2 regions of the Streptomyces nojiriensis genome follow, and region 2 is predicted to be linked to the other one. Evidence: predicted binding sites of a transcription regulator. Region 2 holds the regulator's gene; the other holds the start of a gene.
What was found. The regulator HrcA, encoded in region 2, represses chaperone genes, less so after heat shock. The targets are predictions, from matches to a motif close to TTNGCACTCNGNNNNNCNGAGTGCNAA.
Positions count from the first base shown of each region.

Region 1: a site for HrcA is predicted at 1,369-1,395, ahead of groL (chaperonin GroEL). Genes of this name have one in related genera too.

Region 1 covers NZ_CP071139.1:4,319,943-4,323,352, forward strand. Annotated here, with positions in the region: gene groL (chaperonin GroEL) at 1-1,202, opposite strand, end outside; gene JYK04_RS20010 (cold-shock protein) at 1,529-1,735, opposite strand; gene JYK04_RS20015 (MoaD/ThiS family protein) at 2,162-2,440, opposite strand; gene thrC (threonine synthase) at 2,479-3,410, opposite strand, start outside.
Region 2 covers NZ_CP071139.1:3,393,496-3,396,905, forward strand. Annotated here, with positions in the region: gene dnaJ (molecular chaperone DnaJ) at 1-959, opposite strand, end outside; gene hrcA (heat-inducible transcriptional repressor HrcA) at 960-1,976, opposite strand; gene JYK04_RS15880 (MBL fold metallo-hydrolase) at 2,123-2,848, shown strand; gene JYK04_RS15885 (DUF3097 domain-containing protein) at 2,877-3,410, shown strand, end outside.

The DNA of each region.
Region 1 (3,410 bases), 930 kb from region 2:
GCGTTGCGAACGGCGTCCTCGATGCGGTGCTTGCGCTCCTTGAGCTCGACCTCGGTCGCGGCACCGGCCTTGATGACGGCCACGCCGCCGGCCAGCTTCGCGAGGCGCTCCTGGAGCTTCTCGCGGTCGTAGTCCGAGTCGGAGTTCTCGATCTCGGCGCGGATCTGGTTCACGCGACCGGCGACCTGGTCGCTGTCACCGGCACCGTCGACGATGGTGGTCTCGTCCTTGGTGATGACGACCTTGCGGGCGCGGCCGAGCAGGTCGAGACCGGCGTTCTCCAGCTTGAGGCCGACCTCCTCGGAGATGACCGTGCCGCCCGTGAGGATGGCGATGTCACCGAGCATGGCCTTGCGGCGGTCACCGAAGCCCGGGGCCTTGACGGCGACGGACTTGAAGGTGCCACGGATCTTGTTGACGACGAGGGTGGAGAGCGCCTCGCCCTCGACGTCCTCGGCGATGATCAGCAGCGGCTTGCCGGACTGCATGACCTTCTCCAGGAGCGGCAGCAGGTCCTTGACCGAGCCGATCTTGGAGTTGACGATCAGGATGTACGGGTCGTCGAGAGCCGACTCCATACGCTCCATGTCGGTGGCGAAGTACGCCGAGATGTAGCCCTTGTCGAAGCGCATGCCCTCGGTGAGCTCCAGCTCCAGACCGAAGGTCTGGGACTCCTCGACGGTGATGACGCCTTCCTTGCCGACCTTGTCCATGGCCTCGGCGATGAGCTCGCCGATCTGGGTGTCGGCGGCGGAGATGGAGGCCGTCGAAGCGATCTGCTCCTTGGTCTCGACATCCTTCGCCTGGGCGAGCAGGGCGGCGGAGACGGCCTCGACGGCCTTCTCGATACCACGCTTGAGGGCCATCGGGTTGGCACCGGCGGCCACGTTGCGCAGGCCCTCGCGGACGAGCGCCTGGGCCAGCACGGTGGCGGTGGTCGTACCGTCGCCGGCGACGTCGTCCGTCTTCTTGGCGACTTCCTTGACCAGCTCGGCGCCGATCTTCTCGTACGGGTCCTCGAGCTCGATCTCCTTGGCGATGGACACACCATCGTTGGTGATCGTGGGGGCGCCCCACTTCTTCTCAAGGACGACGTTGCGACCCTTGGGGCCAAGGGTGACCTTGACGGCGTCGGCGAGCTGGTTCATCCCACGCTCGAGGCCGCGGCGGGCCTCCTCGTCGAACGCAATGATCTTGGCCATCTGAAGTGGTCCTCCCGGACAGCGGTGGATTGCTCCCAGGACCGCGCCCGCGCCCGCGACGGACGGCCTGCGTGCCCGGCGGTTCCTTCCCGCCGGACCCTGCGGGCCTCACCGACCCGGTCCTCGTTCAGTAGCACTCTCAACCGGAGAGTGCTAACGCCAATGATTAGCACTCGACCCCTCCGAGTGCAAGCGGCTTCGCGCATCACCCCGCTACTACCGGGCACACGGACGAGGGGCCCCCATCCCGTGTCCAGGATGTGGGCCCCTCGTGGTGTTCCAGGTCTTCGCCGAAGACTGTGCGTCGGTGGTCGATCGCTCCAGGACTAGCCGAGTGCGAGCTTGACCATGTCCGCCTGCGGACCCTTCTGGCCCTGCGAGATCTCGAACTCGACCCGCTGACCCTCTTCAAGGGTGCGGTACCCGTCCATCTGGATGGCGCTGTAGTGGACGAACACATCCGCACCACCGTCGACCGCGATGAAGCCGTAGCCCTTCTCCGCGTTGAACCACTTGACGGTGCCCTGAGCCATGCCTAACTCCCCTATTACTGGCCCTTGCGCAGGAACGCACTTCACGATCCCGGGTCAGAACTTGCGTCGGAACGCGTCGACCGAGGCTGAATGTATCTGCGCGGATGCTGTCTGCAACAGGTCAATCCGATGAGAATTCTGGACACCGAGAAACATTGAAATAGAGTGAAAATTTGCCATACTCCCGGGCAACTCGGGCCTGACATATCTCGCCAAAGCCCCATACCGCACTCGCATGTTGGCCCGATGTCGACCCTTGCGCGGCCCGTTCATATGCAGGGGGCAAGAACAGCGGAGGGGACTTCCCCAACCCTACCGTGCCCAATCAAGCAGAATTGCCCCCTCCGCTTTTAGCGGAGGGGGCAATTTCGGTTTGCGCGTGTCACCTGGGCGGCGACCCGGGAGAACCGGGAGAGATCCGGGGAATCAGCAACCGCCGGCGACGGCCGGGATGATCGAGACGCCGGCGCCGTCCGGCGTCGCCGCCTGCAGCCCGCCCTCGAAGCGCACGTCGTCGTCGTTGACGTAGACGTTGACGAAACGGCGCAGCTTGCCCTGGTCGTCCAGGACGCGCGCGGCGATGCCCGGGTGGTTCTTCTCCAGGGACTCGATGACCTCGGCGAGGGTCGCGCCCTCGGCCGGAACCTCGGCGACGCCGCCGGTGTAGGTGCGCAGGATGGTGGGGATGCGGACGTTGACGCTCATGGCGCTACTGCCTTTCCGGTAGGGCGGAGGAGAAGTGGTCAGGCCAGGCCGGCGGCGCGGAAGGCGTCCAGGCTGGGGCGGATGGTGGCGGTCTGCCCGCTGTCCGCGGCCACCGCCTCCAGGGTCTTGAGGCCGTCACCGGTGTTGAGGACGACGGTGGTCAGCGTCGGGTCGAGCTGCCCGTTGTCGATGAGCTTCTTCGTCACGCCGACGGTCACGCCGCCCGCGGTCTCGGCGAAGATGCCCTCGGTCTGCGCGAGGACCTTGATGGCCTCGACGACCTGCTCGTCGGTGACGTCCTCGACGAAACCGCCGGTGCGGCGGGCGATGTCCAGGACGTACGGGCCGTCCGCCGGGTTGCCGATGGCCAGCGACTTGGCGATGGTGTTCGGCTTCTGCGGGCGGACCACGTCGTGACCGGCCTTGAAGGCGGTGGACACCGGGGAGCAGCCCTCGGCCTGGGCGCCGAAGATCTTGTACGGCTTGTCCTCGACGAGGCCGAGCCTGATGAGCTCCTGCAGACCCTTGTCGATCTTCGTCAGCTGCGAGCCGGACGCGATCGGGATGACGATCTGGTCGGGCAGCTGCCAGCCGAGCTGCTCGCAGATCTCGTACGCGAGCGTCTTGGAGCCCTCGCCGTAGTACGGACGCAGGTTGACGTTGACGAAGCCCCAGCCCTCGCCCAGCGGGTCGCCGATGAGCTCGGAGCAGAAGCGGTTGACGTCGTCGTAGTTGCCCTCGATGCCGACCAGGTCGCCGCCGTACACACCGGCCATGACGACCTTGCCCTGCTCCAGGTCGTGCGGGATGAACACGCAGGAGCGGAAGCCGGCCCGCGCGGCCGCGGCGCCGACGGCGCCGGCCAGGTTGCCGGTCGAGGAGCAGGACAGGGTGGTGAAGCCGAAGGCGCGGGCGGCCTCGACGGCGATGGCCACGACGCGGTCCTTGAAGGAGTGCGTCGGGTTGCCGG
Region 2 (3,410 bases):
CCGCCGCGCAGGTGGGTGACGCCGCGCCCGTGCAGCGGGATCGCCTGGCCGGACCCGGTGCCGGGCCGGATGTCGATCTCCTCCAGCCCGTCCAGCGTCTCCAGCGGGCACTTGGTGCCCAGCGCGGCCGCCGTCATCGGGATGGTGACCGTGCAGTGCAGGTCGTCCCCGCGCCGCTGGAAGGTCGGGTGCGCCAGCTCGTGGATCTCCACGTACAGGTCGCCGGCGGGGCCGCCGCCGGGGCCGACCTCGCCCTCGCCCGCGAGCTGGATCCGGGTGCCGTTCTCGACGCCCGCCGGGATCTTGACCGTGAGGCTGCGGCGGGAGCGGACCCGGCCGTCGCCCGCGCACTCGTGGCACGGGGTCGGGACCACGGTGCCGAAGCCCTGGCACTGCGGGCAGGGGCGCGAGGTCATGACCTGACCCAGGAAGGACCGGGTGACCTGCGAGACCTCACCGCGGCCGCGGCACATGTCGCAGGTCTGCGCCGAGGTGCCGGGAGCGGCGCCCTCACCGGAGCAGGTGTTGCAGACGACGGCCGTGTCGACCTGGATGTCCTTGGTCGTCCCGAAGGCCGCCTCGTCCAGCTCCAGGTCGAGGCGGATCATCGCGTCCTGGCCGCGCCGGGTCCGCGAGCGCGGGCCGCGCTGCGAGGCCTGGCCGAAGAAGGCGTCCATGATGTCGGAGAAGTTGCCGAAGCCGCCCGCTCCGAAGCCGCCCGCGCCGCCGCCACCGCCCGAGGAGGACAGCGGGTCGCCGCCGAGGTCGTAGACCTGCTTCTTCTGCGGGTCCGACAGCACCTCGTAGGCCGCGTTGATCTCCTTGAAGCGCTCCTGCGTCTTCGGGTCCGGATTCACATCCGGGTGGAGTTCACGCGCGAGGCGCCGGAAGGCCTTCTTGATCTCGTCCTGCGATGCGTCGCGGCGCACGCCGAGAACGGCGTAGTAGTCCGTGGCCACTTACGACTCCGCCAGGATCTGTCCGACGTAACGTGCCACTGCGCGTACCGCTCCCATCGTTCCGGGGTAGTCCATGCGGGTCGGTCCGACCACGCCGAGTTTGGCGACTGTTTCGCCGCCCGAACCGTAACCGACCGAGACGACCGACGTGGAGTTCAGTCCCTCGTAGGCGTTCTCGTGCCCGATCCGTACGGCCATTCCCGACTCGTTGGCCTCGCCCAGCAGCTTGAGGAGCACGACCTGCTCCTCGAGTGCTTCGAGCACCGGCCTGATCGTCAGGGGAAAATCGTGTCCGAAGCGGGTGAGATTGGCGGTACCGCCGATCATCAGCCGCTCCTCGGCTTCCTCGACCAGGGTTTCGAGGAGTGTCGCGAGCACGGTGGAGACCGTGCCGCGGTCCTCGGCCTCGAAGGATTCGGGGAGGTCCTGGACGAGCGGGGGCACATCGGTGAAGCGGCGCCCGACGACCCGGCTGTTGAGCCGGGCCCGCAGGTCCGCCAGCGAGGTCTCCCCGAAGGGGCTCGGGCAGTCGATGAGCCGCTGCTCGACCCGCCCGGTGTCCGTGATCAGTACGAGCATCAGGCGTGCGGGAGCGAGCGAGAGCAGCTCCACGTGCCGGACGGTCGAGCGGGTCAGGCTCGGGTACTGGACGACGGCGACCTGCCGGGTGAGCTGCGCGAGCAGCCGCACCGTGCGGCCGACCACGTCGTCGAGGTCGACGGCGCCGTCGAGGAAGTTCTGGATGGCCCGGCGCTCGGGCGACGAGAGCGGCTTGACCCCCGCGAGCTTGTCGACGAAGAGCCGGTAGCCCTTGTCGGTGGGGATCCGGCCGGCGCTGGTGTGGGGCTGGGCGATGTAGCCCTCCTCCTCCAGCACGGCCATGTCGTTGCGCACGGTGGCGGGCGAGACGCCGAGCCGGTGCCGCTCCGTGAGCGCCTTGGAGCCGACCGGCTCCTCCGTCCCGACGTAGTCCTGGACGATGGCGCGCAGCACTTCGAGTCTGCGTTCGCTGAGCATCGCGCACACCTCCAGCTGTGGTCCGTTGCCGTGTTCTGCCGTGTTCGTTGGCACTCTGATCGTTCGAGTGCCAGAGAGCCCCCGCTCAGTGTACGGCCGGGCGGTAAGCCCCTGGCAAGGGAGGCCCGCCAGGGTAGCGTCGCGGTATGGACGTGCGTTGGGAAGAGTCCGGCTGGGAACGGCTGACCGGACGGGCCGGCCGGCGGCGGCTGCCGGTGTGGGACTGCACCGTGGGGCTGGTGGTGGGCGAGGATTCGGTGCTCCTGATCGACCCCGGGTCGTGCCTGCGCGAGGGGTCCGAGGTGCGGGCCGAGGCGGAGCGGCTGACGGGCCGGAGCGTGACCCATATCGCATTCACGCACGGTCATTTCGATCATGTCCTGGGCGCGGCCGCCTTCGCCGGGGCCGAGGTGTTCGGGGCGGTCGGGCTGGCCGCACTGCTGTCGACGGGACGCGAGGAGCTGCGCGGGGACGCGGTACGGCACGGGCTCGCGGAGGCGGAGGCGGCGCAGGCGGTGGACCTGCTGGTGCCGCCCCGGCATTCGGTGTCGGGCGAGTGGACGCTGGAACTGGGCGGCGTGCAGGTGCTGCTGGCGAATGTGGGGCCCGGGCACACCGGGCACGACCTGGCCGTCTTCGTGCCGGGCGAGCGCGAGGTGGTCTTCTGCGGGGACCTCGTCGAGGAGTCGGGCGAGCCCATGGCGGGCCCGGACGCCACTCCCGGGCAGTGGCCCGCGGCCCTGGACCGGCTGCTGTCGCTGGGCGGGGAAGACGCACTGTACGTACCGGGTCACGGAGCGGTGGTCGGGGCGGACTTCGTCCGTGCCCAACGCGCCACACTGGCGGCCCGTTTCGGCGTGTCGGAGGCGTGACGCGCGCGGCTCTCCTACTGTCGGCCGGATGCGCGAGTACTCCCCCGACCTGACCCCGCAGTGGAAGCGACCCAAGGCCGTGCCGGAGGTGGCGGCGGACCCCGACCTGGTGGTCGAGGTGGCCGGTACGGACTTCTGCGGCGCGGTGGTGGCCTGCGAGGCGGGCACGGTGACCCTGGAGGACCGCTTCGGCAAGCGGCGGGTGTTCCCGATGGAACCGCGCGGGTTCCTGCTGGACGGCGAGGTGGTCACCCTGATCCGCCCCGCGCGCCGGCCCGCCGGGCCGCTCCGGACGGCCTCGGGCTCGCTGGCCGTGCCCGGGGCGCGGGCGCGGGTGGCGCGGGCGGGCCGGATCTACGTCGAGGGCCGGCACGACGCGGAGCTGGTGGAGCGGGTCTGGGGCGACGACCTGCGGATCGAGGGCGTGGTGGTGGAGTACCTGGAGGGCATCGACGACCTCCCGGCCGTCGTCGCCGACTTCGCCCCGGCCGCGGACGCCCGCCTCGGAGTCCTGGTGGACCACCTCGTCCCGGGCTCGAAGGAGTCCCGCATCGCGGCGTCG